DNA from 3 places in the Peribacillus sp. FSL K6-1552 genome. Region 3 is predicted to be linked to each of the others. Evidence: riboswitches for the same ligand, from Rfam matches in the RefSeq annotation. Region 3 holds a riboswitch; each other region holds the start of a gene.
The links. Region 3 has a riboswitch for S-adenosylmethionine ahead of NST21_RS01750 (methionine ABC transporter ATP-binding protein). Riboswitches for the same ligand answer to the same signal wherever they lie in the genome.

Region 1: it holds a riboswitch for S-adenosylmethionine, as region 3 does, so the genes downstream of both, metK (methionine adenosyltransferase) here and NST21_RS01750 (methionine ABC transporter ATP-binding protein) in region 3, are expected to answer to the same signal.
Region 2: it holds a riboswitch for S-adenosylmethionine, as region 3 does, so the genes downstream of both, NST21_RS16795 (bifunctional homocysteine S-methyltransferase/methylenetetrahydrofolate reductase) here and NST21_RS01750 (methionine ABC transporter ATP-binding protein) in region 3, are expected to answer to the same signal.

The regions. Positions count from the first base shown of each region.
Region 1 is NZ_JBBOST010000001.1:5,129,123-5,139,583, forward strand. Features, by position in the region: gene NST21_RS24515 (DUF2524 family protein) at 1-88, opposite strand, end outside; gene NST21_RS24520 (SMI1/KNR4 family protein) at 187-690, opposite strand; gene NST21_RS24525 (TIGR01212 family radical SAM protein) at 859-1,821, shown strand; gene NST21_RS24530 (tRNA (mnm(5)s(2)U34)-methyltransferase) at 1,818-2,390, shown strand; gene NST21_RS24535 (hypothetical protein) at 2,772-3,167, shown strand; gene NST21_RS24540 (alpha/beta hydrolase) at 3,230-4,033, opposite strand; gene NST21_RS24545 (gamma carbonic anhydrase) at 4,246-4,764, shown strand; gene metK (methionine adenosyltransferase) at 5,033-6,226, opposite strand; SAM riboswitch class I at 6,389-6,552, opposite strand; gene pckA (phosphoenolpyruvate carboxykinase (ATP)) at 7,107-8,693, shown strand; gene NST21_RS24560 (nucleotide sugar dehydrogenase) at 9,231-10,461, opposite strand, start outside.
Region 2 is NZ_JBBOST010000001.1:3,511,639-3,522,099, reverse strand. Features, by position in the region: gene dapF (diaminopimelate epimerase) at 1-185, shown strand, start outside; gene NST21_RS16810 (DNA ligase D) at 199-2,046, opposite strand; gene ku (non-homologous end joining protein Ku) at 2,196-3,041, shown strand; gene NST21_RS16800 (MOSC domain-containing protein) at 3,793-4,428, shown strand; SAM riboswitch class I at 4,555-4,653, shown strand; gene NST21_RS16795 (bifunctional homocysteine S-methyltransferase/methylenetetrahydrofolate reductase) at 4,757-6,604, shown strand; gene metH (methionine synthase) at 6,597-10,046, shown strand; gene NST21_RS16785 (polysaccharide deacetylase family protein) at 10,149-10,461, shown strand, end outside.
Region 3 is NZ_JBBOST010000001.1:345,192-355,652, forward strand. Features, by position in the region: SAM riboswitch class I at 1,769-1,880, shown strand; gene NST21_RS01750 (methionine ABC transporter ATP-binding protein) at 2,221-3,243, shown strand; gene NST21_RS01755 (methionine ABC transporter permease) at 3,257-3,907, shown strand; gene NST21_RS01760 (MetQ/NlpA family ABC transporter substrate-binding protein) at 3,929-4,801, shown strand; gene NST21_RS01765 (M20 family metallopeptidase) at 4,883-6,091, shown strand; gene NST21_RS01770 (D-alanyl-D-alanine carboxypeptidase family protein) at 6,634-7,758, shown strand; gene NST21_RS01775 (aldehyde dehydrogenase family protein) at 8,159-9,592, opposite strand; gene NST21_RS01780 (acetolactate synthase large subunit) at 9,620-10,461, opposite strand, start outside.

The DNA.
Region 1 (10,461 bases), 4.8 Mb from region 3:
GTGAGGCCTCGTTAAATTCAAACTCTGCAAATCGGAGAGCTCCTTCACATTGCTCTAAAAAATGATCAACGGATTGTCTGGTTGCCATTTAAAACCCTCTCCTTCGCGTCTCATTTGGATGATTCGGAATCATCTCGATTAGTTTGAGCAAATAACGAGTGGATTATCAGTTTTTTTGAGGAATCATTATTTATCCCAAAATTTCTCTCCTTGATGGGAAATAAACTGATCAATCCATTCGGCAAAGCCCATATGGAGTTTCTCGCCTTCTTCAAAATCGTCGATATGTCCTTTTACCATTAAATAATTCTTATCGCCTTTCGCAACGGCTTCCCCATCAATCACGATATTATCTTGATAGATGCAGGCAACCTTATAACATCCTTCGTAGGAGTCTTCATATGTGTAATTAATAATATCATCCAGGCTGTATAAATCATTTTCTCCCCCGGATTCAAGGTTATCGAACAGACGGCATCCATTCGTTATTTTCAAAAATTCTTTATAATCATCGGGCAGCAGCAATCCAGTTTTCTGTTCAAAGGAATGAATTTGTTCGTCCGAGGCAGGTGAATTGAAGGTACAAGTGGCTTTATATATAAACCCATCTTCATTTACTTCGATCACCTGATTATTTTCGGCTAATTTCTTTTTCATTTGATTAATTGCTTCTTCAACTTGACCAGTCATGTCCCATCAGCTCCCGATTGGATTTATCATTCACTAGATATACTGGCATTAGTAGCCAATGTTTAACCTTCAAGTATTCATTATACGCTTATTTTCAGAAAAAAGACCTAGCTGCCAGAATGTTGTATAATATATGTTGCGCTTTATTATTCTTAGGAGGTTGCTGACTTGAATCAAGCAAACCCGTTTATATATGCATCGGATAACAAACGATATCATACTTGGAATTATCACTTACGCAATCACTTTGGACATAAAGTTTTTAAGGTTGCTCTAGACGGCGGTTTTGACTGTCCGAACCGTGATGGCACCGTCGCACATGGAGGCTGTAGCTTCTGCAGTGTCTCTGGATCGGGAGACTTTGCAGGTAACCGCGTTGAACCGCTCGATGTCCAGTTTAAGAAAGTCAGTGAACGAATGCATCATAAATGGAAAGACGGAAAGTATATGGCCTATTTCCAAGCGTTCACGAATACGCATGCACCCGTGGCAGAGCTTCGTGAAAAATACGAAAGCGTACTGACTCAAGAGGGTGTCGTCGGCCTCTCCATTGCGACACGGCCGGACTGTCTGCCAGATGATGTAGTCGAATATTTAGCGGAACTGAACGAGCGCACTTACCTCTGGGTGGAGCTTGGCCTGCAGACCGTTCATGAAAAAACCGCCACGATGATCAACCGTGCTCATGATTTTGATTGCTACAAAGAAGGCGTTGATAAACTGCGCAAACATGGCATTCGAGTTTGCTCCCACATCATTAATGGCCTTCCTCAAGAAGACTACGAAATGATGATGGAAACAGCTCGTGAAGTCGCGAAACTAGATGTGCAGGGCATTAAGATTCACTTACTTCATCTATTAAAAGGGACGCCCATGGTCAAGCAATATGAAAAGGGCCTGCTTGAATTTCTTGACCGTGACGATTATGTCAATCTTGTTTGTGATCAGTTGGAAATAATCCCTCCTGAAATGATCGTTCACCGCATAACTGGAGACGGTCCGATTGATTTGATGATTGGCCCGATGTGGAGCGTCAATAAATGGGATGTATTGAATGCCATTGATGCCGAATTGAAACGCCGCAACAGCTGGCAGGGGAAAAATTATCATATGGAGGTACCATCACGATGAAGCTGGATCGCATTTTGCCATTCGCAAAACTTCTGCTTGAAAAAGCAGTTCAACCCGGGGACATTACCGTTGACGGCACTATGGGCAACGGCTTTGACACTGTCTTTCTTGCAGGACTAACTGGTGAAAAAGGGCATGTCTATAGTTTTGACATTCAAGAAGATGCCATTCAAATCACAGCAGCCAAACTGAAGGCTGAAAGTATGCATGAACGCTGCACTCTCGTTCATGACGGACACGAGCAGATGAACAAATACATCAGCAAAGAACATTTTGGGAATATTACTGGAGCTATTTTTAACCTGGGCTACCTTCCTGGTGGAGACAAATCAATCGTCACCCAAGCTAATACAACGATATCTGCAATTGAACAGCTGTTCGAAATGATGGCTCCAGAAGGTATCATCATCCTCGTCATCTATCACGGTCATCCAGAAGGTGCTACGGAACGGGACGCATTATTACACTATGTTCAGGATCTCCCTCAGCAAAAAGCCCATGTCCTGAAATATGACTTCATTAATCAAACCAATAATCCGCCATTCATAGTGGCAATTGAAAAGAGATAACCACAATTAACACCGTTCATTAAAACGGTGTTTTTCATATTCATCGAAAATCATTCCCATGTGTTATGAGTAAGCAATAGTGCACATGTTACAGGGCAAGCCAGTGACTATTACCAAAAAATATGATTTTTTTCCTCTTTGTTAAAGCAAACTTCCTGATAAGAATGAACAAAAAAAGCAGTCATTACTAAATTCGCTCTAGATTACATTTACTTTGAACACCTTTCCCCTTAGATAGGTTGAGATATATTCACCCCCTTGTTAAAGGGATACTATTCTTATTGCAAACAAATCATCTTAAAATATTACCAAACAGAACTTTTTGAATTTTTAGTCTATAACTATTATAATGATTAAAAACAGATAAGTAGGTGCAGAAAAATGGAACATTTGTCGACTGCAATACTGACAGATATATTGACTGAAAAAATCAAACGAGACACAAGTGAAGAATATGGAGAATTTGTCAGCTCCCTTAACTCATTAACAGAGAAACAAACAACGGTAGAAGACCTGAAACAGTTTGAAAATCATTTTGATAAATTCCTGCCTCAACTCGATTTAGTGATTTCCACTCAAGGACATGAAGAGATCATGAATATGAAGGCGACCCTCTTAGACCTATTCGCGAATGACTTAAGCTTCAAATCAATTTACCTTTTGTCTGTTGCCTTATCCAATAAAAAAGAACTTACACACTTGAACCAATTTATGTATCCGGTTACTTATTGGGCACCCGTCATTAAGTCGAACGAATTACTTACAAACGCTGGATAAAACAAAAAAGCTGCTGATAATCGCTTCAGCAGCTTTTTATATTTATCCAGCAGTATGTACCTTCAAACAACATACCCTAATATTTTTAAACGATTTTCAACAAAACTCAATGCGTATTGGAATACGTCATCCCGCTCTGGTTCGTTGAAGATTTCGTGATAAAGTTTTGGCCATTCTTTGTATTGTTTTTCACTAGCCAAGTTATAATTAAACCACTCACGAACCGCCTTTTTATTCACGATTCGGTCATCTCCGCCTTGCATCAACAAAAGAGGCACATCCTGAAATTCAGGAATCTCTTCAAAGGCATCCTTCATAGCCTGTGCAAGCTCACGATACCAGCGAATCGAAACCTTTGTAATGTATAATGTATCATTTTTATCTGATTCACGGACTTCAGAACTTCTCGTAGCCATTTCAGGTGTTAAGCCGGAATCGACTCTGAACTTAGGCATCACGAGGTTCAAACCATGCGAAATGGCTGTTAAGAACTTGCGGGGCTTCGTCACGAGGCCCAGACATGGTGAAGATAAAATCACCCCTGCAATGTCCCACTCTTCTTCCTGAAGTAAGCGTATCGAAATCAAACCACCCATGCTGTGTCCAAGCAAAAAGACTGGCAGCGAATATTCGAAGGCATCTTCTATCCAGCTTTTTACTTCGTCTAAATATTCGTCAAAGGAATCGATATGTCCCCGGTAGGCACGAGTTGTCATCCCCTGCCCAGGAAGGTCGCCCATGACAACATGATATCCGGCTGAAAGCCACATTTGCGTTACCCACTTATATCGGCCGTGATGCTCCATTGCCCCATGAATGATGACAATGACGCCTTTTGCGTCTCCTTCTGTCTCCCATTTCCACATTCGAAATCCCCCTTTCACTTTTCTCTTGTTGTATACGATCAAAGATAGCTGAAAAATAATATATATAAATTATAACCATATTCATGATTTTCGACAAAAAGGAACTCTAACAAGTTCTACATTTTTATTATAAATAGCCAAGTCTATTTACATACGGTATATTAAAATAATACATAAAAACATCTACTTCGGAAAGGAAATGATTAAAAATGATTATTTATCCATTTAAAGGTAAAGAACCTGAAATCTCTGAAAGCGCTTATATTGCTGAAAATGCAGTCGTGACAGGTGATGTGAAAATCGGCGACGAAACGTCAATCTGGTTTAATACCGTTATACGTGGCGACGTAGCCCCTACTATAATCGGTAATAAAGTAAGTGTACAAGATAACAGCGTTCTTCACCAAAGTCCAAATAATCCATTAATTATCGAGGACGAAGTAACCATCGGCCATCAGGTTATTTTACATAGCTGTAAAGTTCGTAAAGGAGCTCTAATCGGCATGGGCTCGATTGTACTTGATGCAGCAGAAATCGGGGAAGGAGCTTTTATCGGTGCTGGAAGTCTTGTTCCCCAAGGCAAAGTCATACCACCAAACACATTGGCATTCGGCCGTCCAGCTAAAGTCGTACGCGAAATTAACGATGAAGATCGCAAGGATATGGAACGTATCGTCCGAGAATATGCTGAAAAAGGACAATACTATAAACATGCAGAACGCATTAAATAATTCATGTAAACTCACGAGTAAACTTGCATAATTCACGAGTAAACTTGCATAATTCACGAGTAAACACTAAAACTCACGAGTAAAACTACATAATTCACGAGTAAAACACTAAAACTCACGAGTAAAACTACATAATTCACGAGTAAAAAACTAAATGGCTGGTTTAAATAGGATTTCTTGAATTATTCCCTCTGTCGACAAATTTAATCCATTTCACAATTGAAAAAGGTGCCTCGCTAGTTGCGAGGCACCTTTTACTTTTATTTGATTACGCTTGTGCTTTTAAAATCTCAGCTTTATCTGTGCGTTCCCAAGGAAGATCAACATCTGTACGGCCAAAGTGTCCGTAAGCAGCTGTTTGTTTGTAGATTGGGCGACGAAGATCAAGCATTTTGATGATACCAGCTGGACGCAGGTCGAAGTTAGCGCGTACTAGATCAACTAGTACTTCTTCGCTTACTGTTCCTGTTCCGAATGTATCAATCGAGATTGATACAGGCTCTGCCACACCAATTGCGTATGCCAATTGTACTTCCGCTTTGTCAGCAAGGCCAGCAGCTACGATGTTTTTCGCAACGTAACGAGCAGCGTATGCCGCAGAACGGTCAACTTTTGTAGCATCTTTACCGGAGAATGCACCGCCACCGTGACGAGCGTATCCGCCGTACGTATCAACAATGATTTTACGTCCAGTAAGACCAGCATCCCCTTGAGGTCCGCCAATTACAAAACGGCCAGTTGGGTTAATGAAGTACTTAGTCCCAGCATCGATTAATTCAGCTGGTACAACTGCTTTAATCACATGTTCTTTTAAGTCAGCTTGAATTTGCTCAAGAGTTACTTCTGGATCATGTTGTGTTGAAATAACAATTGTGTCAACTCTTACAGGTTGATTATTTTCATCATACTCCACCGTTACCTGTGTTTTACCATCAGGACGTAAGTAAGCAAGCGTTTCTTCTTTACGAACTTGAGACAAGCGGAATGAAAGTTTATGAGCTAATGAAATCGGAAGTGGCATAAGCTCTTCTGTTTCATTGCAAGCAAAACCGAACATAAGCCCTTGGTCCCCTGCACCGATTGCATCGATTTCTTCATCTGACATAGTTCCTTCACGAGCTTCCAACGCTTTGTCTACGCCAGCTGCGATATCAGCAGATTGCTCATCAATAGAACTCAATACGGCACAAGTTTCAGCATCGAAACCGTATTTCGCACGTGTGTAACCAATTCCTGCAATCGTATCACGAACGATACGTGGAATATCCACATAAGCGGACGTTGTAATTTCACCAGCAACAAGTACAAGACCTGTTGTTACACTTGTTTCACACGCAACACGTGCATTTGCATCCTTAGCAAGGATAGCATCTAAAATGGAATCTGAAATCTGATCACAAATCTTGTCCGGATGGCCCTCTGTAACAGATTCAGAAGTAAATAGACGTTTCTTTGACATCATATTTCCTCCTTGGAAGTTAGTATGTTGTAGGCAAAAGCCTGATTTTTTACGGAACTCGTTTTCCCTTATTAGCTTCAACTATAGACACAGAATTACTAAAAAACACAAAAACCTTCCCTGGCAAATGAGGAAAGGTTTAAAATTCTGTCATCTATCCTTTCACTCTTATCGTTCAAGGGTTTTTTACCTTGCTCAGGTTAGCACCATCACCACTATTCCTTGAAGAACTATCGCTTTATTTTCGGCGATTGATCTTGGAGTCAAGTTCAATATGGCAGGTTGCTGGGTTTCAAAGGGCCTGTCCCTCCACCAACTCGGGATAAGAGAATCCGTACAATTTAAGATATTATCGTATTTGGTCGGATTCTGTCAATGCTTTTCGAAAAAGAACATTTTTCCCCATCACAGCTTTCACGAAAAAAAATGTGCTAATGCTCTGTCATTATTGGATTTTCGATGTAGAAAACAAACGAAAATGTAGAAAATTACCATAGATATAAGAACTTGAAAAAGCGGACTTCGAACCGCATAATAACTTTTTAGGATTTTGCCTTTTGATGTAATAGCAAGTTGTTCTATTCTTAATTTCTTCCTATTAAATAAAAGAATCAAACCTTTTTTATATTCCTGAAACGAGACCCATTCGATCAAGATTCTAATCTTGATAATGGGCTTTCTTCCTAATTACACCACCCAGTTCAGATTCCTCCATTCAAGTATATGCAGGAACCCGTACTCGGTTCATAACGCATTTTAAAAAATGATTAAGGAAACCATATAAAAAATATCACAAAAAAAAATAAATAGTATAGACTATTTAAGTGAATGTGTTATACTAATTGTAATATAAAAACTTAAAACAAAGGAAGGTACCTCATATATGAATTCTGTAGATGTTTCTAATGAGTTACACCAATTATTGGCAGGAAATAATGTGCAAACTCAACTTTCAGTTCCCCAATTGGTTGAAAAAGTATTAAGCAGAAACGAAGGCGTTTTGACATCAACTGGCGCAGTAAAAGCTGAAACAGGCAAATATACTGGCCGTTCACCTAAAGATAAATATATCGTAGACGAAGCTTCTGTGAAAGACAAAGTAGATTGGGGTTCCGTAAACCAACCAATCTCTGAAGAAGTATTCAATAAACTATATAATAAAGTAGTTGACTACCTAAAAGCAAAAGAAGAGATCTTTGTTTTCAAAGGTTTCGCCGGCGCGGACGAAACATCACGTCTTCCCATCCAAGTTGTAAATGAATATGCTTGGCATAATCTTTTCGCTCACACTTTGTTCATCCGTCCAAATGAAGAAGAACTAAGAGGTCACGAATCAGAATTCACGATTCTTTCTGCACCTAATTTCAAAGCAGATCCAGAAGTGGACGGAACTCAATCCGAAACATTCATCATCGTGTCATTTGAACGCCGTACTATCTTAATCGGTGGAACGGAATATGCAGGTGAAATGAAAAAATCGATCTTCTCAATCATGAACTACCTACTTCCAGAGGCTGGAATACTTCCAATGCATTGCTCTGCTAACGTAGGACGTGAAGGAGATGTCGCTTTATTCTTCGGACTGTCTGGTACTGGTAAAACAACTTTATCTGCAGACACTAATCGCAAACTGATTGGTGATGACGAGCACGGCTGGTCTTCTAACGGTGTATTCAACATCGAAGGCGGCTGCTATGCAAAAACAATTAACCTTTCACGTGAAAAAGAACCGCAAATTTTCGATGCCATCCGTTTCGGTGCCGTATTGGAAAACGTAGTTGTTGATCCGGAAACACGTGAAGCAAACTACGATGATAGTTCATTAACAGAAAACACTCGTGCTGCATACCAAATGCAAGCGATTGATAACATCGTGAACCCAAGTATCGCAGGACACCCAAATACAATCATTTTCTTAACTGCTGATGCTTCAGGCGTACTGCCTCCAATCAGCAAACTTTCTAAAGAACAAGCAATGTTCCATTTCCTAAGTGGGTACACAAGTAAATTGGCTGGTACTGAAAGAGGAGTAACTTCACCAGAAGCTACATTCTCAACATGCTTCGGTTCACCATTCTTACCTCTTCCTGCTACACGCTATGCTGAAATGCTTGGAGATAAAATTGACGAGCACAGCGCAAAAGTATACCTTGTCAACACTGGATGGACTGGCGGTGCATACGGAACTGGTAGCCGTATGAAACTTGCTTACACTCGTGCGATGGTACAAGCAGCACTTGAAGGCGAATTAGCAAACATCGAGACAATCAAAGACGATATCTTCGGTTTGGATATTCCACTTCATGTTCCTGGTGTTCCTGACGAAGTGCTTCAACCAATCAAGACTTGGGCAGATCCTGCTGCATATAAACAAACAGCAACAGCTCTTGCTGCTCAATTCCGTGCAAACTTTAAAAAATTCGGAAACGTTCCAAGTGAAATTGAAGAACTTGGCGGACCGACTGCTTAATCTTAATAAATAGAAAACAAAAGGACCAAGCGAAACTTGCTTGGTCCTTTCTTTATAAACTGACTAATCTAAACGATAAATCGACCATCACGATCTCACTCCTGTAAAAGCCACATTAACCTGAAGCGCCAGTATTTTTGAATTAAAAACAGCCAAGAGGCTGTCACCTATGTTCCAGCTGGTGTCTTATCCCCTTTGTTTCACAAAAGCCCAGACAAAGGTCTCCTGAGCCAAATCCTCTACATCCTGTTTGCCAATATAATAAACTAGAAAGTTCATCATACTTTTTTCATACGTATGATTCCACTCCCTCTTGGTCCGCCACCTATAAATAGGGAGAAGGTGGCGCCAGGCCAACCAATTCTGCTCTTCCCATGTCCCATAGGAAGTCATATTTACAGAACATATAATAATTATCCGATCCCTATTATTATTTCAAATGATTTTTTTAACATGTTGTACAACTCTAAAGGGTGCTGACTGAGTCAACACCCTTTAGATCCCTATCATATCCGGCCTTGCAGAATCGGTTGTTTATTAGATAATCATTTTTTTCCTTACTTCTTTCAAATGTTCTGTTTTATATTCGAATACATTGCCTAAGTTGGCAATTTGGATGTTATGTTTATTAGCATCAATGCAATTCCGAGTATCCAAAATCATTTTATGAGCCATCTTGTTCGATAGTTTGTCATAATCCATTTCTTTAAATTCATTATGATCGGTTAAGACAAGAATCAGGTCGGCATCTTTTACAGCGTCTTCGACAGAAACGACTGGCATTTTCCCAGATTGGACATGTGGGTCATGCAAGGATACTTCCACCTGATCCATGCTCATTAGGATATTTACAACATCAATGGCTGGGCTTTCACGGATATCATCTACATTTCCTTTGTAGGCAAGTCCAAAAACCGCTACCTTTGGTTTACGGATCCCCTCAAGTAACATCCTGACACAATTGACGATATAATACGGCATCGAAACGTTCGTGTCGCGGGCTAATTTGATGATTCTAGCTGTCTCAGGAGCTTTAGCGACAATGAAATAAGGATCGACCGCGAGACAATGTCCACCTACCCCTGGTCCTGGTTGATGAATATTTACACGTGGATGCTTATTTGCCATTGATATGACATCCAATACATTGATATCCAATTCGAAGCAAACTTTAGCCAACTCATTCGCAAGAGCAATATTCACATCACGGAAAGTATTTTCCATCAGCTTGGACATTTCAGCCGTTTTCGCATCCGTACGAATGATTTCCCCTTTAACGAAAGTTTCATAGACAAGACTTCCTTTGTAGGAGCAGGCTTCTGTGATGCCGCCGACGATTCGGTTATTATGCACCAATTCTTCTAGTATTCTCCCTGGCAAGACACGTTCCGGACAATGTACGAGAAAGATGTCTTGCCCGATCGTTAGCCCTGTCATCTCAATCAATGGCTTGATATGATCATCCATGCTCCTTGGTGCAATCGTCGATTCGATAATGATGACATTTCCCTTCTGAACAAAAGGAAGGATCCTTGAAGTTGCTTGCATAACATAGGTAAGATCACAGGATTGGTGTTGATCTTCATTGTTTGGAGTTGGGACCGCAATGATGAAGACATCCGCAGACTCCGGATTCAAGGTAGCACGAAATCTTTTAGCATCTAGCACTTCATTTAACACTTCGTCTAGTCCAGGTTCTTCAATATGGAGCTTTCCATTATTCAATTTAGTAATAACATCAGGATGGATATCCACGCCAACAACATCT
Region 2 (10,461 bases), 3.2 Mb from region 3:
AAAGCAAAAAATATTCGATTGATTTAATCGGGAACGCAACCTATGAATATAAGGCGTTGATTGAAATTGACTTAAATCAGCCGGAAAAATTTGAACTACTTGAAAAACATGACTATGACGCGGAAACAAGTCTGTATGCTACGTTGCAGGCAGAAGTACAAAGCTATTTAAAAACTACGCTATAAAGTGCGAGACCAACTATGAGTTGGTCTTTTTTTGTTTGAGAAAGGACAAAACCTCAAGAAAAGCAGGGCCATTATTGACATGTCTGTAATCCTTAAAGGCACACCCCATTCTTTTAATTCTATTTGGTACGGTTTCAATCGTAAAGTCTTTGAGCTGAAGTCTTTCGCCCACTTCTTCCCAATATAATGGTGTAGCAACACCAGCAAACGGATTACCGCGCGGGGAATAAGGGACAATAATGGTTTTCCCTTCACTATGCTGTACAAAGTCAAGGTAGAGTCGATTTTGCCGATTTTTCTTCAATCGTTCCATTGTAAAATCATCTGGGTAAGAGCTTATTAAGTAATCACCGAGAAAATCGGTGAACATACGTGTTTCTTGATAGGAAAAGATGTCTTCCGGTAGTGGAATATGAATTTGCAGCCCTTTGTTTCCGGAAGTTTTTACAAATGCTTTGATATTTAAAGAATCCATTACCTTCTTTATTTCAAGTGCAGCTTTAATTGCTAAAGAAAAAAATTCAATCGAGGGTGGGTCTAAATCCAGGACGAGTTCATCAGGTATTACTTTTCCCGCTTTCTGAAATGGAGTATGAAACTCTAGGGCAAGTTGGTTGCCAAACCACAGCAATGTTTCAATATCATTACACAACATATACTCAATATCCTCATCCCAGAACGTTTTAATAGATGCAGGCGCATAATCTGGTTTGTTTTTTTGGAAAAATTTTTCATTGTCCATAGATCCATGAGGATAACGAATCGTTGTTAGCAGTTTATCCTTTAAAAAGGGTAAGAAAAATGCAGAAACCTCTCGTAAATATTGAAGGTATTCAACTTTTATCACCTGTTTGTCATCGATTATCCAAAGTGGTTTATCCCGGGAAGATATTTTTATTGAATCTGGAAATGTAAATTGGCTGATTACGAATTTTTCCCAAGTACATTCATTGGGGGATGTCTGTAAAAGCCATTGTGAAAACTGAGGTTCACGTAATTCATTTTCCTCGTATACATGTAAAAATTGAACTTCAATACAAATGGACGGATGTATATAAAAGAATTGTTCGTCTTCTTCTGAAGCATTTTGTTTTATCAGTTCGTGTAAGATACTTTTATCGTGAGCGCTAAGCCCATTTTTGACACTACCAATTTTCGTGATTTCATTACCTTTATATACTGCGAGGGAAACATATCCGTTTTCTTTATTCAAAGCTGTGATGAAGCAGGAAACAGCCCTCCAATTTTTCACTTTGATCCAGGAAGTGGAACGTTTTCCTTCTTGCCAAGTACTTTGAATTTCCTTGGCGACGATCCCTTCTCCATCTAAGAGGATGACTTTATTTATTGCCTTATCTAAATCGACATAACTCTCAATCAATTGAATTAAAGCCTTATCATTTGGATTAGGAGGCATAGGCAATTCAAGTATTTCTCCAAGGTTTTTAATCATTTTCCTTCGTTCTGACATTGAATTAGTGGTAAGGTCATTTCCGTTGATCCTAAGCAGATCAAACACGATAAACCGGCATGGAGTAAAATTAGCTTTTTCAGAAATCAGGGATTGTTTCCGCAGGCGGCCACGCCATTGTACCTCAAAAAAGTCTGCTTTTGCTTCATTTGTGAGCCAGACTAATTCACCATCTAACTGCAGTGGTAGAAAACTTTTAAGATCTAGGTCATTAATAAATGTACTGATTTCTGGGAAAAGGGAAGATAATTCCTTCCCATTTCGACTCGTAATTTTTACCGTATGGGCATCTATTGTTAAAATGGCACGAAAACCGTCATATTTGACTTCATAACGCCAATCCGTGGATTTCGGGGCTTCGGGGTAATATGTTGGCAGCATCGGTTTCATTTTATTTGTACCTCCGCAATAAGTGATTGACATTATTTTTGCCAAAATAATGAGGTGTTAGAGTTGGCAAATGTTTTTTCGAATTATTTTAGACAAGAGGGAATAATAAGTCTGTACTTCTATTTATAAAAAGTTATGAGGTGACGAATATGCATACCATTTGGAAGGGAAGCATTTCTTTCGGTTTGGTGAACATTCCGATAAAACTTCATGCCGCAACGGAAGATAAGGACATATCCTTGCGAACGCTGCATAAGGAATGCCACTCACCAATTAAATACGAAAAAGTTTGTCCGGTCTGCCAGAAGGAAGTAGGCAAGGAAGACATTGTTCGTGCTTTTGAATATACAAAAGGAAAGTTTGTTGTATTAGAAGACAGTGAGCTAGAAGAACTTAAAAAACAAAATGAAGAAAAATCAGTGGAAATCATGGATTTTGTTAAAATTGAAGAAATAGATCCGATATATTTTAACCGAAGTTATTTTATGTCTCCAAATGATGGTGGCATAAAAGCCTATTCCCTATTGCGGCAAGCACTCAAGGAATCGAATAAGGTTGGGTTAGCAAAAATCATCATCCGTTCAAAGGAACAAATGGCAGTTATAAGGGTTGTAGATAACACCTTGTTGATGGAAACGATTCATTATCCAGATGAAGTACGCTCCGCAGCAGATGTTCCGAATATCCCTGCAAATGAAACAATTGTAAAAAAAGAAATTGATACGGCAATTTTGTTAATAGATCAATTGACGACGACTTTTGATCCGACAAAATACAATGATGATTATCGAACGGCGTTACTTGAGCTGATTGAATCAAAGAAAACAGGACAGACGACGATTACAGCCAAAACAAAAGAAACAGTGTCCAACAATGTTACCGATTTAATGGAAGCTTTACAAGCATCCATTGATCGAACGAAACCTGATAAACTGGAAGGGAAAAAAACGACGACCCGGAAAAAAGCGGCACCGAAAAAAAAGAAACAAGCGTAAAAAAAGAAGCTGAGTGGAAGACGAACCAATGTCTCTCAGCTTCTTTTTTTTTTATCAGAAGGGAAACAAAGTGAATGCAGTGGTTAAAGAGGTACACATAGCTGAACAATTTAAACGGAATACATATTAATTAAGTTTGTGTTTTGTAAAGATAATTGGGTTGCCCGTGGAGATATTTGTAGGACTAATCTATGCGGTAGAGGAAGAATGTGAATTAAAACCCTTGGTTTTTTAGTAAGAAAAACGGAATGGTTCTTTTTGACAGAGAAGAAGCTGTGAATTTAAAAAGAAAAGGTAGTGTTTTAGGCTGATGTGTTTTAAAGGAGTGATTCTGAGCAGAGCAAAATATTATTTTGAAGATGATAGTGTCATTCAGTAAGGCGATATATGGCTGATCTTTATTGTAGGGATTGAGTAGTGGATTTGAAGAAGGCAAAAAAATTCGCTCCCTGAAGAGCGACAATGAGGAAATTAATCGTGAAATCAACATATAGGCGACCGATTTTGTTTTTCGACTATATATTGTGTTCATATTCTACCATATTTAATTCTGAAATAGCAACCAAATTACCGAAACTATAGTACGATTTTTCTGAAAATCAGTAATTTTCCACCATTACTCCCGGAAGTAGAAGTTTTTATCTTCTCCGAAATAGTAAAGTAATTAAAATAGATGCAGAATAAAATGAATTTTTAGTATAATGTATTCATATAAGGATGATATAAAGTAAATAGGATTGGAAGATGTTAATTGGAAAATGGAAAAATCGTGTCCCTTCAAGCCGGAAAGCCTAAACAGGAAATGTTTTCGAATGTTAAGATTTTATCAGCTATGGATAAAAAAACTTTGGATAATGTGACCGTAACAAAATCAGGAATAGTTGGAGACGGAGTAGGTAATCTAAAGTTCCATGGAGGCCCTGACCGTGCATTGTGCATTTATCCTTTTGAGCATTACTCATTTTGGAATGAAAAATTCTCTAAACAGCTTGATATCCCTGCTTTTGGTGAGAATTTAACAGTAGCTGGGATGATGGAAACTCAAACGTATATCGGTGATATCTATCAAATAGGTGGGACAATTGTTCAGATCACCCAAGGACGAATTCCTTGCTCGACTATTTCTCACTTTAACCAAGAACCTAAGTTTTTGACATCAGTGATGAAAACAAGTTTTACTGGTTATTTTGCAAAGGTCATTCAAGAAGGAGTTATTAAAAAACAAGATGAAATTGTTTTATTAGATCGACTTCAAGAAAACATCTCAGTATATTATGCAACTGAAGTGATCCTGCATAATCGAGACGGACAGGATGGAGCTCATGCTTTACTTTCTGTAGATTCGTTAGCGGAGGACTGGAAACAAAGGATATTAAAGAGAGTTTAAACTTTGAAGGATGTTTGATCTTAGTAGAAAAGAAAAAAATGACTATCAAACTATTGAAATTGACAGATTATTAATGTAAATTAAATATAAACAAATTTTGAAATGTTAAGAAAACTTTATAAATGGATCTTATCGAGAGAGGTGGAGGGACTGGCCCGAGGAAACCTCAGCAACCAGCTTAGGCAAAGGTGCTAAATCCAGCAAGCAGAGCTTGATAGATGAGGAGAATGTTTCAAAAAACCTTCTTCTTTGAGAAGGTTTTTTTTCTTTTCTCTCATACTCATAGAAAACGACAAAAACAGAATTGTTTTTGAGAGAGGGTGTACATATGGATTTTCGTAAAGAATTGAAAGAAAGAATGCTGGTTGGAGAAGGAGCAATGGGAACATTATTATACTCATATGGAATCGATCAATGTTATGAGGAATTAAACTGCACTAATCCTGATCAAATTGAATCCATTCATCGTGCCTATTTAGAAGCAGGTGCTGATATTCTACAATCGAATACTTACGGAGCTAACTTTAATAAATTGAAACGGCATGGTCTTGAAGATGAAGTAAGCCGAATTAACCGTCAGGGGGTTATCCTTGCTAAAAAAGCTGCAAAAGGCAATGCATTTGTATTTGGTACTATAGGGGCGCAGCGAAGTATCCGTAAATCGGATTTAAGCATGGAAGAAATTAAGCGAGGTTTTCGTGAGCAGCTATATAGTCTGCTTATAGAAAATCCTGATGGGATTCTCCTTGAAACATTTTATGATCTGGAAGAACTTGAAACCGTGTTGCAAATTGCTAAAAAAGAAACGGAATTGCCAATTATTGCAAATGTATCGATGCATGAATTAGGTAATCTTCAAAATGGGATCCATTTAAATGAAGCATTTCAAAAACTCGAGCAATTGGGTGCTGATGTTGTTGGTGTGAATTGCCGTCTAGGTCCACATCATATGATTCGCGCCTTGGAAGAAGTGACTTTGCCAAAGCATGCGGCTATCGCTATCTATCCAAATGCCAGCCTACCGGATTACGTGGATGGAAGACTAGTTTATAAAGCAGTGCCTGAATATTTTGGCTCAAGTGCCCTTGAGCTTCGTGAGCAGGGTGCCACGATAATCGGTGGGTGTTGTGGAACAACACCACTTCATATTCAATCTGTGAAAAATGCGATTGGGAGTTTAGTTCCAGTAGAAGAAAAAATGACGAAAGCCCGTGAAATCGAAATAATTGAAGTGAATCATAGAGAACTGGAACTACCCCTGCATGAGCAGGCCAAAACTGAAAGAACGATTCTTGTTGAACTTGATCCGCCGAAAAAATTAGGAATTGAAGGTTTTATGGCTGGTGCGGAGGCATTAAAAAATGCGGGTGTTGATTCGATTACATTAGCTGATAATTCACTTGCTTCGCCGAGGATATCTAATGAGGCGCTGGCCAATTTGTTGAAAAACCAATTAGATGTAAATCCAATGGTGCATATTACGTGCCGTGATAGGAACTTAATTGGCCTTCAGTCACATTTAATGGGGCTTCAAACGGTGGGGTTGAACGAGATTCTGATTATCACTGGTGATCCTTCAAAAATAGGGGACTTCCCAGGTGCAACTTCAGTCTATGATTTATCGTCATTTGACTTAATTAGTATGGTAAAACAATTTAATGAAGGTCTTTCCTATTCCGGTCAAAGTCTTGGTCAACGGGCAAATTTTAAAATTGCGGCTGCCTTTAACCCAAATGTGAAATATTTGAATAAGGCCGTTCAGCGGATGGAAAAGAAGATTGCTTGCGGTGCTCAGTCCTTTTTGACCCAACCGATTTATTCAGTTGATCAGATTGAAGAGGTTTATGAGGCGACAAAACATTTAGATACTCCAATTTTCGTCGGAATCATGCCGTTAACGAGCACACGAAATGCGGAATTTATCCATAACGAAATACCGGGTATTAAATTACCTGATAATGTAAGGCGAGCTATGGCTTTAGCTGGGGATGACCCAATAAAGTCAAGAATGGAAGGTGTGAATATCGCCAGAGAACTGGTGGACGCCGCAAGAGAAAAATTCAAGGGGATTTATTTAATTACACCATTCCTTCGCTATGAAATGACTGCGGAACTTACAAAATATATTAGAGAAGTCGATAGTAAACATACATCAGAGGTGGCAGTACATGAATAAAAAAGCGATTCAAGAACAGTTACAGTCTAAGATTCTCCTTCTTGATGGAGCAATGGGAACCATGCTTCAAGCTGAGAATTTAACAGCAGAGGATTTTGGGGGAGAACAATTCGAGGGGTGTAATGAATATTTATCACTGACTCAACCTGAAATCATCCAAACCATCCATGAAAAATACTTAGCAGCAGGTGCCGATATTATTGAGACAAATACCTTCGGAGCCACGAGCATCGTTCTTGAGGAATACCAAATAAGTACGATTGCTTATAAGCTTAATAAAATTTCAGCTGAACTTGCCGTGAAAGCTTGTGAAAAATATTCAAATGATAAATGGCCAAGATATGTTGCTGGTTCAATGGGACCAACAACAAAAACACTTTCTGTTACAGGAGGAACCACATTTGATATTTTAACCGATTCTTATGAAGAACAGGCACTCGGTCTATTAGACGGTGGTGTGGACCTGTTGTTAGTAGAAACCTGTCAGGATATGCTTAATGTTAAGGCTGCCTTTTCTGGAATAAAAGCGGCCTTTGCTAAAACAGGGAAAGAAGTGCCTGTCATCATTTCAGGTACAATCGAACCGATGGGTACGACCCTAGCCGGTCAGTCCATTGAAGCGTTCTATTTATCAGTTGAACATATGAAGCCTGTGGCTGTTGGTTTGAACTGTGCGACAGGACCAGAGTTCATGATAGACCATATTCGGACACTTGCAGATATATCAAACAGCGCCATTAGCTGTTATCCGAATGCAGGCCTACCTGATGAAGAAGGTCATTATCATGAATCCCCGACTTCCCTTGCAGAGAAAATGAAGCAATTTGCAGAAAAAGGCTGGGTCAATATCATTGGGGGCTGCTGTGGAACAACACCAGAACATATTAAAGAGCTTTCTAAGGTTCTAGAAGGCGTACAGCCCCGTGAAATGAAGGAATCAGCACATGGCCATGCCGTATCAGGAATTGAGCCGCTTATTTATGATGATTCAATGCGTCCCTTGTTCGTCGGTGAGAGAACGAACGTCATCGGATCTCGTAAATTCAAGGAGTTAATTCGTGGGAAGCATTATGAGCCAGCTGCCGAAATTGCTCGTGCCCAGGTGAAGAAAGGCGCCCATGTCATTGATATTTGTCTTGCTGATCCTGATGGTGATGAGCTAGGTGATATGAAGGAATTCGTCGAAGAAGTTGTCAAAAAAGTGAAAGTACCATTAGTCATTGATACTACAGATGAAGCCGTTCTTGAACAGGCTTTAAAGCATTCTCAAGGAAAGTCAATTATTAATTCTATCAACCTTGAAGATGGTGAAGAGCGCTTTGAAAAAATTGTTCCACTCGTTCATCAATACGGTGCTGCCGTTGTGGTAGGAACAATTGACGAGATTGGAATGGCCGTTGATGCTGAACGGAAAATTGAAGTGGCTACCCGCTCTGTGGACTTGCTAGTAAATAAATATGGCCTAAACGAAAGCGACCTTATTTTTGATCCGCTTGTTTTCCCTGTAGGTACGGGAGATGAGCAATATATAGGCTCTGCTTTAGAAACGGTTAAAGGAATTAAGGCAATCAAAGAGAAATTTCCGGAATGCTTAACGATTCTTGGAATTTCAAATGTGTCGTTCGGCCTCCCATCACGCGGAAGGGAAATTCTAAATGCCGTTTTCTTATATCACTGTACAAAGGCGGGTCTTGACTACGCAATTGTGAATACGGAAAAACTTGAACGTTTTGCTTTGATACCGGAAGAGGAAGTGAAACTGGCCGAAGCACTCCTGTTTAATACCTCTACAGAAACATTAGCCATCTTCACTGAATTTTATCGTGGAAAAAAAGCGGAGAAGAAAGATAATGGTGTTATCCTTCCGTTAAATGAGCGTTTAGGTAACTATATTATTGAGGGAACGAAAGAAGGCTTAATTGAAGATTTAAATAAAGCAATCGAGCGTGGGGACGCTCCATTAGAAATCATCAATGGACCATTGATGGATGGGATGAGTGAAGTGGGTAGGTTATTTAATGATAATCAGCTCATTGTCGCGGAAGTACTTCAAAGTGCCGAGGCGATGAAGGCTGCTGTCTCACATCTTGAACCACTCATGGAAAATGCTGAAGATAGTGCTAAGAAAGGTAAGATCCTTTTAGCGACTGTCAAGGGTGACGTACATGATATTGGTAAAAACCTAGTGGATATCATTCTTTCCAATAATGGCTATGAAGTCATAGACCTTGGAATTAAAGTCGCACCACAACAAATTATTGAAGAGGTCCGAAAACATGAGCCTACTATCATAGGCCTGTCTGGATTACTTGTAAAATCAGCACAGCAAATGGTTTTAACTGCCCAGGATTTAAAACAGGCAGGGATTGATACTCCAATATTAGTGGGAGGAGCAGCATTATCCCGTAAATTCACTGATTTCAAAATTTCACCAGAATATGGCGGTCCTGTTTTATATTCCAAAGATGCTATGGATGGATTAGCTGTCACGAATATTTTACATGATTCCAACAAAAAGGTTGTCTACTTAGAGGAGTTAGTTGCAAAACGGGAAAAATCGAAAGCCAATGCGGCAATTGCAGCAACCATGGAAAAACCAGTTCGCAAGCAAACACCAGCAGCTCCTTTAAGCAATGTCCCGGTTCAAAAACCGCGTGACATCAAAAGACATGTTTTGAAAAATTATCCATTGGATGTCATCCAACCATATATTAATAGGCAAATGTTAATTGGTCATCATTTAGGATTAAAAGGTAAAGTTGCTGAGCTGATGAAGCAAGGGAATGAAAAAGCAATTCAACTGAATGATTTGGTTGATGAGCTGATTGAATTCTTAAAGTCAGAACCAGACTACGGGTTAAATGCTATTTATCAATTTTTCCCTGCTCAAAGTGATGGAGACCAGTTATTCATTTATAATCCGGATAATCATCAGGAAGTATTGGAAACTTTTGATTTTCCTAGACAAGATACAAGTCCACACCTTTGTTTGGCGGATTTTGCGAAGCCGGTTTCTTCCGGGGAAATGGATTATGTTGGTTTCTTCCTCGTTACAGCTGGTAGAGGTATCAGAAAATGGGCAGAACAACTAAAACTTGAAGGTGATTTCTTGAAAAACCATGCTCTTCAATCACTGGCTCTTGAAACTGCAGAAGGATTTGCAGAAAGAATCCACCAATTGATGCGAGATGACCTGGGTATAAGCGATCCTATAGAAATGTCAATGAAAGAGCGGTTTGCAGCCAAGTATACCGGTCAAAGGTTTTCATTTGGTTATCCAGCTTGTCCAAATCTGGAAGACCAAGAAAAGCTATTCCGTTTGTTACAACCGCAGGATATTGGAGTAGAATTGACTGAAGGATTTATGATGGAACCAGAGGCTTCTGTTTCAGCTATTGTATTTGCTCATCCTGAAGCGCGTTACTTTAATGTCGATAGATAAGCAATAATGATAAGACAGCGGTATTTTTTACCGCTGTCTTATTGCGCATGAAACCCCTGAATTAGTACACCTTAATGGTCAAAAGGAAGGGGATACAACTATATGAGGAGTCTATTCAGACTATATCTTTACATAATGGGTGCTTTCGTTATCTTGGTTATGACAGGTGAACCGCCAGTTCAAGCACACGCAACAATCCCGGAAGAAATAACACCGCTTGTAAAAAGTAAAGAAGATCAGAAAATTGCATATTTGACATTCGATGATGGACCGTCTACGAATACGATGGATATTTTAGATATATTAGATCGATATCATGTTAAAGCTACCTTTTTTGTAAAAGGCAATGAAGAACCTTACGCAAAACAATGCTATAAAGAAATGATTTCCCGGGGGCATGAAATTGCCCTCCATT
Region 3 (10,461 bases):
GCGACAGGATATACGTCCGAATGAATGAGCATCCTCTTCCAAGGAAGTGTCAGAAGAAGTGGAGATACAAAATCCACTGTTTGAAAGTATGTTTAAAACTTAGAGCGATATGGATAGGAGCTGTTTAAAGATATCGATTGGCATATCTTCGTTCAATCCGATATCGAAACGCTTATAGCGTTACGCGATACGGGCAATCCCCTAGACGATAGAGAGAAGAACCCTTGTATCAAGAAAAAGAAAGATTAGAAGGAACCAATGAAACAGAAATAGCGATACCCGATACATATGACAATTTATTTAACCCATGTTCCCATTCAATTAAAAGAGATCTTAATGTTATTAACCAATGAACTCGCAGCTCCGCGTGAAATGAACATCTAACTGACAAACGATATGTCATAGCTTAAAACTGAACAACAAAGAACCCATTACGAAACATTACTGCAATAAGAAAAAGGTTTCATTACCTTTTCTTTAGTCTCCTTTACGATATTCAGGTGTTAATTTACGTTATGACTATTTAAACCTAAGGCACCCAAATCAAAAGCAGGAATTCCTTTGTTCCAACTATTTGGAATCACCATTTTCAAATTTCAACAATTTCCCGAGAAATATCTACAAATTCTGAGTAGATATCGACAAAATTAGAAGTTTTTACCCGATATATATGACAATTTATTTAACCCATGTTCCCATTCAATTAAAAGAGATCTTAATTTTTAACCAATGAACTCGCAGCTACGCGTGAAATGAACATCTAACTGACAAACGATATGTCTCATAGCTTAAAACTGAACAACAAAGAACCCATTACGAAACATTACTGCAATAAGAAAAAGGTTTCATTACCTTTTTTTTAGTCTCCTTTACGATATTCAGGTGTTAATTTGCGTTATAACTATTTAAACCTAAGGCAATCAAATCTAAAGTAGAAATTCCTTTGTTCCAACTATTCGGAATCACCATTTTCAAATTTCAACAATTTCCCGAGAAATATCTACAAATTCTGAGTAGATATCGACAAAATTAGAAGCTTCTAAATAGCGATTTGTTTTTGCTGATAAGAAAGTAGACATACTATAGAATTCAAACCCTATCGATTGTTTTTAATTAAAAGAAATAAACTCTTCTAAGGAAAGAGCTTTTATAAAGATGCTAAAGGTGAAGAAAACATGTGTAGTCTTCCTTCCCTGTAATAATAAATGAACTTTTATTATTACAGATATGAGGGCAAAGGGTCCTCACATATTTAAAACAGATGCAAAAAATTTTATAACCGCATTTTCACCACGAAATATATGGAACTATATATTATTGTTTTTTCTTTTTGATACTAAACGTACCGAAAGTTTGCTATCAAAAAAAGGTCAAAAACTCAAAAACAAACGTAAACCCCAATCAAAAGATTGTAAGAGTGGAGGTCGCAGGGAGCTCCCCGCATGGATAAGGCAGACCGTGAGTAGCAACCCGAATAGTGAGTTTGCCAAAAGTTTGCCGTTATTTTATCAAGGTACAGAGCTTTCCTTATGAGGAAGGAAGTCCTGATCCTGACTGACTTCGTAATGTTTTCGTTTTTTTGTAATAGAGTCTATGCCTAGGTTGACCGTATACATGGTATGCAGGGCAAAATCTGACCTGTCTTAAGGTATAGTTAAATGAACGATTAATAATTATACTGTAAAAATATTTTAGATTATTCAAAATAGAGTTGACATTAGGAAAATTTGAATATATAGTGGAGAACATAATTAAATAAATACGTTATTTCTTATCAAGAGATGTGGAGGGACTTGGCCCTATGATACCTCGGCAGCGGGTTTTTACTTTTGTAAAAATACTGTGCTAATTCCAACGGACGAAAGTTTGAAAGATAAGAAGGAGCTTTTCTTAGATAATTAAATTAAGAGTTTACTCTTTTTTATTTCTAAAAGAGGCCTCTTCTGTCTGATGACGGAAGAGGCCTCTTTTGTTTATTCAGAATGTATATGGTTATTTGGAGAATTGGTGCAATTATTCGTAGGTTTCGCGCACTAATCGTGAATTATAAGCAATTACTCGTGAGTTTGACAGAATAACTCGTGAGTTTCACACATTTACTCGTGAATTGTGAGGAATTACTCGTGAGTTTCGAAAATTTAACCCTATCATTATGAAACTTTGCAAAGCTCTTCTCAGGATAATGAATTCGTACAAATAAACAGCATGGGGGGAGACAGAATGATTGAATTTCAAAATGTTAAAAAGGTATATAAAACAAAGAAACAGACTGTTGAAGCTTTGAAAGGAATTAATTTGACAGTTGAAAAAGGCGATATTTTTGGTGTTGTCGGTTATAGCGGGGCCGGAAAAAGTACGTTGATTCGGTTAGTCAATCTACTCGAACACCCTTCAGATGGACAGGTTATTGTTGGGGGGAAGGATTTAACCAAATTGAACCCGAAGGAATTACGGGCAGAAAAGAAAAAAATTGGCATGATTTTTCAACATTTTAACTTACTTAACTCAAAGACAGTTTTTGATAATATTGCCATGCCGCTAGTTTTATCGGGAACTCCTAGTAAAGAAATCAAAGAGCGGGTAGGCGAGTTGTTAGAGTTCGTTGGCTTATCAAGTAAAGCAAGGAGTTATCCGGAACAATTGTCTGGCGGTCAAAAGCAACGAATAGGGATTGCTAGAGCGTTGGCTACCAACCCATCGATTCTTTTGTGTGATGAAGCGACGTCAGCATTGGATCCTCAAACAACGAGTGCTGTATTGCAACTCTTAAAAAAAATTAATAAAGAATACAATATTACCATATTGCTAATTACTCATGAAATGTCTGTAATTAGGGAAATTTGCAATAAGGTTGCGGTCATGGAAGGCGGACGCGTGGTTGAACAAGGTTCTGTGTTTGATGTCTTTGCTAGGCCCCAAACAGATATCGCAAAAAACTTTGTACGAACTGTTATTCACGACGAGATCCCACAAAGTTTCCTGAAAAATACCGGATCATATATTCCGATTATTTGGAAAATTAACTTTATTGGTACTACATCAGGCAATCCTTTACTTTCAACCATCTCGAAGAAATTTGATGTTCATTTAAGTGTATTATCAGCCAATATTTCTGAAATTCAGGAAACGCCTTTTGGGAATTTGATCATCGAAGTGACAGGGAACAAAAATGAGGTGGACAAGGCTTATCAATATATTAAAGACGAGGGGATTCTCGTCCAGGAGGTGCAGATAAATGGGTAATACGCTTTGGGGAATGGAAATAACGGCAGGCCAGCTGTCGACAGCTTTCGGTGACACACTTTATATGGTAGCCATCTCATTGATATTTTCCGGGCTGATTGGACTTCCGCTAGGAATCTTACTTGTCATTACAAGAAAGGGTCACATCCTGGAGAATAAATGGATCTTTAATGTATTGAACCCGGTCATCAATATATTGCGGTCGGTTCCTTTCATCATCTTGCTTGTAGCACTTATTCCGTTTACGAGAATGATTGTCGGCAGTGCGATCGGAACGAATGCGGCCATTGTTCCGCTAATCTTTTACGCGGCTCCTTATATTGCCCGGCTTGTGGAGAACTCCCTGCTGGAAGTGGACAAAGGAATTATAGAGGCAGCCCAGGCAATGGGAGCAACGACTTGGCAAATTATTTATCGCTTTTTGATTCCTGAGGGACTTAGCTCGTTAATTCTTACATTTACAACTGCGACAATTGGCCTTGTTGGATCTACTGCTATGGCAGGTGCTGTCGGTGCAGGTGGGGTAGGAGATTTAGCCTTAGCTTACGGTTATCAAAGGTTCGATACGATGACGATGGTCGTCACAGTAGCGGCGCTCGTGATCATCGTTCAATTATTGCAATCCACCGGGAATTTTGTTTCAAGAAAAATCAGAAGAAGATAAAAATAACAGGAGGTAGGAGAAATGAAGAAAATCTTATTAACGATCATGGTATTGGCATTGGCCATCGTGGCTGCAGCATGCGGGAACGAAGAGGGTGCATCAGGCGGTTCGGATGATGTGAAAACAGTGAAAGTCGGTGTCAGCAGCGGGGATACGAGAACATGGGAATATATTGTTGACTTAGCGAAAAAGGATGGGCTGAATATCGAACTTGTCACTTTTAATGATTATATCCAACCGAATCTTGCGTTAAGTGAAGGGGAAATTGATGCGAATTCATTCCAAACAGTTGCCTACTTCGATGAATTTGTTAACGATCAAAATTTGAAATTAGAGGCCATCGGGTCAACTGTTATTGCACCTATGGGCCTTTATTCGAAAAAACACAAAGATCTCAAAGATCTTCCAGATGGCGCTACGATAGCTGTTCCGAATGAAGCAACAAACTTTGGACGTGCATTACTGCTTCTTCAAGAAGCTGGTTTGATTACATTGAAAGAGGAATTTAATGGATCGGGATCATTAGATATTATTAAGGGAAATCCGAAAAAATTGAAAATCAAACCTGTTGCTGCCGGCAATACGCCGCGTCTATTGGATGATGCCGATGCTTCAGCCATTAATAATAATTTTGCAGTTGAAGCAGGCCTTACTTTAAAAGATGCATTATTCCATGAAAGTAAAACGGCGAAACCATATATTAATATCATTGCGGTTAAAAAGGGAAATGCCGACCGTCCTGAGCTACAAAAATTAGTGGAGCTTTATCAATCGAAAGAAGTGGAAGCGTTCATTGAAAAAACGTTTAAAGGAAACACCATTCCTGCATATGTTTCTGTAGATGAATTAGTGAATTACCAAGATGCTTGGACAAAACCAGCCAATGAAAAATGATGAATAGAACAAAGTGAAGGAATGCCGGATGGATTCAAGGTGCCTGTCCGGCTTTTTAAACCAAAAAGGGGAGATAAGAATATGGCGAGAGAATTAGTGCAGAAGCAGCATCAGCAGATCATTGAAAATCACATCGACCTTCATTCCGAATTATATATCGAAACGAGTCAAGCCATTCATGCAAACCCCGAAATTGGGAATCAAGAGTTCTTTGCTTCGGATACGTTGACCAAATTACTTCAAGATGCAGGGTTTGAAGTAACCCGTAATATAGCTGGGCATGAAACAGGATTCATCGCCAAAAAAGCCTCAGCAAAGAAAGGCCCCAAAATTGCTTTTTTAGCTGAGTATGATGCATTGCCAGGTTTAGGACATGCTTGCGGCCATAATATCATTGGCACTACTAGTGCCGCAGCAGGAATTTCACTATCTCAGGTACTAGAGGAAACAGGCGGAGAGGTGATTGTTTTCGGAACACCTGCTGAAGAGGGAGGGCCAAATGGAAGTGCAAAAGGAAGCTTTGTGAAGCACGGTTTGTTTGATGAGGTAGATGTAGCCATCATTATCCATCCAGCTGGTCAAACTGGTGTAACAAGTCCATTTTTGGCTGTAGATCCACTTGATTTTAATTTTTATGGAAAATCAGCACATGCAGCTGCTGCGCCTGAACAAGGTGTGAATGCTCTTGACGGGGTTATTCAGCTATTTAATGGCATTAGTGCTTTACGTCAGCAACTCCCATCTGAGGTCAAAATCCACGGAATAATAACCAATGGTGGAGAAGCACCTAACATCATTCCTGAATATGCTTCTGCCCGATTTTACATTAGAGCAACAACATGGAAGCTATGCCAAGATGTATCACGTAAAATACGTGATGTTGCTGAAGGGGCTGCACTTGCCACAGGAAGCACAGTTAAAGTCGAACGTTTCCAAAATGAAGTGCTTGATTTTGTCATAAATCCAGTTCTTGATGAACTGTTAAAGGAAGAACTGACTCAATTAGGAGAAACGGTAGCTCCTAGAAAAGATAGCGGTTTTGGTTCGACTGATGCGGGGAACGTAAGCCATATAGTTCCGACAGCCCATCCATATATAAAAATTGGACCAGATGATTTGATTGCCCATACGAATGAATTCCGCGACTGTGCTAAATCTCAAGAAGGAGACAAAGCCATCCTCACTGGTGCAAAAGCTCTTGCGCTTACAGGCTACCGGTTGATTTCGGATAAAGATCTGTTGGATAAGGTTAAAACAGCTTTTCATGAAGCGAAGCAAAAGGAAATATAAATAAATCGGATAGCAATGGTAGTTGGTCTTTTCCAAATCTATAAAATAAGAAGTGCATAAGCTTAGACAAAGCGATATATATAGGTCAGATAAAGAAAAACAGAAGCCCCTTGGCTTCTGTTTTTCTTATTTCTTTTCTTTTTCTAGCATTCTTTTCAGCTTTTTGAGAAGCTTCCAGTAATCCTAGCTACCAATGCCTCAAATCACCTTCTGACCTTTTTTCACTTTTATTCCTCTCCCTAAAATGTATCAGCGTAGTTTATATGCGAAATGTCGGTGATACCCTAATTCAATGGTATACAAAAAATCCCTATCTATTTAAATGGGGATTCTTTTTTCATTCAAATGGAGCATACCACTAAAAGGGTCAGAACCCTTATAAAGTTATTTTAGGAAAGTAAAAGAAGGTTTTTATCCGAAATGTTTCCATGATTATTAAAGGGGAATTACTGTTTTATTTCAATTTCAATAAAACATCTCTAAACATTCAGATTTATTTTATTATGACTATATAGGATTTACTATCATTAAAGGAGAGGTATATGAAAAAGTTTTTCTTTATCTTCATTTTGGCTTTAATCCCCTTCGCCTCTACGACTGTAAGTGCAGAATCAGACTTACCTCTCATTAGTGAAGCTGGGATCATTATTGATGCGAAAAGTGGGAAAGTGTTATACGAAAAAAACACAAATAAAAAAATGTATCCAGCCAGTCTAACGAAAGTTGCTACTGCTATATATGCTATTGAGCACGGGGATAAGAATGAACTAGTGACTGTTAGCAAAAAAGCGGCTGAGGCAGACGGCTCTTCGGTATTTATTGAACCTGGGGAGAAAATAGAGCTTTCCAAATTAATTGCAGGAATGCTCATCAACTCCGGAAATGATGCAGCCATCGCAATTGCCGAACATATGTCTGGTAGTGAAAAACTGTTTATGGAAGATTTGAATGAGTTTTTAAGAAAAGAAGTAAACATCTCCGATACTCATTTTACAAACCCCCATGGATTGTTTGACAAAAAACATGTAACTACAGCCAGTGACCTTGCAAAAATTACCCAATATGCAATGAAAAATGAAACTTTCCGTGAGTATTTTGGGAAGAAGAATTTACCGTGGGAAGTGGAAACATGGGACACAACTCTAATTACCCATCATAAAATGTTAAAAGGCGAACTCCCCTATAAGGGAATAACCGGCGGGAAAACCGGTTTCGTCAGTCAATCCGGCTACACCCTGATTTCTACTGCTACTAGAGGAGAACAGGACTTGATTGCCGTCACTCTAAAAGCTCCTTCAGACAAAGTTGCCTACTCTGATACCAAGCTTTTATTCAACTATGGCTTTGAATACTTTAAATCAGGCAAAATTGATAAAAAAAGCAAACTTTATTCAGCGGACTACTCTAATACCTACACGCTGAACGAAGATTTATTCTATACTCATTTAATTAGTGATCAACCTAGTCTAAAAACGAGTAATGATGGAATTCTCTCAATCATGAACCAAGAAGGGGAAGCAATAGAATCCTTTGACCTTAAAACGGTCGCTGATGTCAGGAACACAGTATTGCCTGCCTCGATTAAAAAAGAAACAATCGATGATGAGCTACTAAATTTTATGTCCCATCTCAAGGATGGGGAGGCTGTGTCATTCTTATCATTCTGATAACGGTATTTCTAAAGAAAAGAAAAAAACGTAGTGATTTTAGAACTCGTTACTAAAGAAACTCACCAACTGGCAATTAGGGGCGTTGTTCCCTTATTTCGTAAAAACATCCACTAAAGGATGGCTTTTAATTTAATAAAAAGAATGAAGGAGCACACATATTATACATGACTAATATCTGTACTCCTATATTTTTTTAGGCTTTTTATGATTTAGGTATTGATGATTCCAAGACAGGGCTTTTCTTTTAGGGGCATATAGTTATGTTGATACTAATACATTGTTACTTCTGACGAATACTAGAGGACGACATCTTTAGGATATCGCCCTTTACATATACCACGATTTATATGGTGTCCACCCTTTAACGGAACAAAATACTTCCTATTTATATTAATAATCAGTTGTCACTTATTTTAAAGCTAATGAATTTCTGCTCCATCATTTCTTCCATCGCATATTTGACGCCTTCTCTGCCAACACCGCTGTCCTTCCAGCCACCATAAGGCATATTATCAATCCGATAGGTTGGGATATCATTAATGACGACTCCACCTGTTTCCAAGCGTTCCGCCGCATAAAAAGCACGTTCTATGCTCGGTGTCATCACTCCTGAATTCAATCCGTAACGTGAATCATTTGCATCCTTGATGGCATCATCCAGCGTATCGAATGGGAAAATACAGACAATCGGACCAAATACTTCGAAACGAAATACCTTTGAGTCACGATTTACATCTGTTAAGACGGTAGGTAAGAGAACATTGCCTTCCACTGTACCGCCACACTCAATTTTTGCTCCTTCCTGTACTGCCTCGTCGATCCAACTTTGTAACCTCTCCAACGATTTTTTCGAAATGACCGCAGTAATATTAGTGCTTTCTTCGAGAGGGGATCCGATGACAAGCCGTTTTGTCCTACTGACGAATCGCTCCAAAAATTGTTGGTACAGTGAACTGTGGACATAAATTCTTTGAATCGAGATACACACCTGCCCATTATTTGTAAAAGAGCCCATCACACTTCGTTCTATGACTTTATCGATGTCGACTCCTTCATCAATAATGAACGGCGAATTGGATCCGAGTTCAAGGGTAAGCTTACGAAAGCCTGCTTGCTGCTGGATAAGGTGTCCGACTTCCACACTGCCAGTAAAAGTCACTTTTTTTACATGTGGGTGGGTTGTCAAAGCTTCACTTAAGACATCCCCTTTGCCCGGAATGATGTTCAATACTCCTTCTGGAAGGCCTGCTTCTTTAAAAATTTCTGCAAGTACGAGCGAACTAAGAGGCGTTTGTTCGGCAGGTTTTAATACAATTGAATTTCCAGCCGCAATAGCTGGACCAACTTTATGGGCAACAAGATTAAATGGAAAGTTAAATGGGGTAATTGCCGTTACGACGCCAATCGGGGTACGAATCGTGAAGCCAAAACGGTTTACTCCACCCTGTGCCGCATCCATCGGAATTTGTTCTCCATAGTTGTTCTTTGCCGCTTCTGCAGAAAAACGGTAGGTCTGAACTGTACGATTGATTTCCTCACGAGCATTTCGAATCGTTTTCGCGGCCTCTAGTGAAACGATTTTCGCAAGTTCTTCACTACGTTCTTCCATGATCGCTGCAGCTTTTACTAAAATTTCGGCTCGTGCGTGTGCCGGGTAGGATCGGTATTTCTGAAAAGCGGAATTTGCCTCAACAATTGCTTCAATGGCATCCGCTGGTTCAGCCTGTCCGATTTGTGCAATTTCTTCATTTGAATGGGGATTATATAACGGCTCATACGATTTAGCCTCACGCCATTTGCCACCGATCCACAATTGCCACTTTTGCTTCATCTGACATTCCTCCAATAATACATGGTTTTATAATTTACAAATATAATCACCCAGTGTTTTCGAAAGCTCTACATTTTCCGAGTAATCGACATCCACATCTATCAAGACAATCTCCTTACTCGCAACAGCTTTTTCTAATGTGTGAAGCAATTCATCGGAATGGGTTACTTTAACCCCTTTAACACCAAAACTTTTAGCGAATTCTAAAAAGTCTGGGTCTGTAAATTCAATCGCATTCGTACGATCAAACTTATTCAATTGCTTCCACTCGATTAGGCCGAATTTTGAATCATGGAAAATGACAATCACGAAGGCAAGACCCAGACGTTTAGCAGTTGCCAATTCAACACCATTCATCAGAAATCCACCATCACCTGTCACCGCAATGACAGGTTTATCAGGTTTTGCCAGTTTGGCCGCAATGGCACCGGGAACCGCAATACCCATTGATGCAAAGCCATTAGAAATGATGGTGTGATTAGGTTTTTCCGGCTGATACATCCGGGCAATCCATAATTTATGGGCACCCACATCCGAAATGACAATGGCTTCCCCTTTTTCCGCCTTTTTCAAATCGGCGATAATTCGCTGAGGGATGATAGGGCTTCCTGATACTTCATCTGAAGAATGAAGCTTTTCAATAATCTGAGATCTTAACCTTGTCGCTTCTGGCCAAAGCTCTTTTTCTTCAACTTCAGTAGTCAAGGCTTCAAGTGCCTCTGTAACATTACCGACCAATTCAGCTTGAAGAGGGTAATAAGCATCAATCTCAGCTGGTCTGGCATCAATATGAATAATCGGATTCATCGCCTCATCGTTCCAATATTTTGGCAAGTACTCGACGAAATCATAGCCGACGGTGATAATGA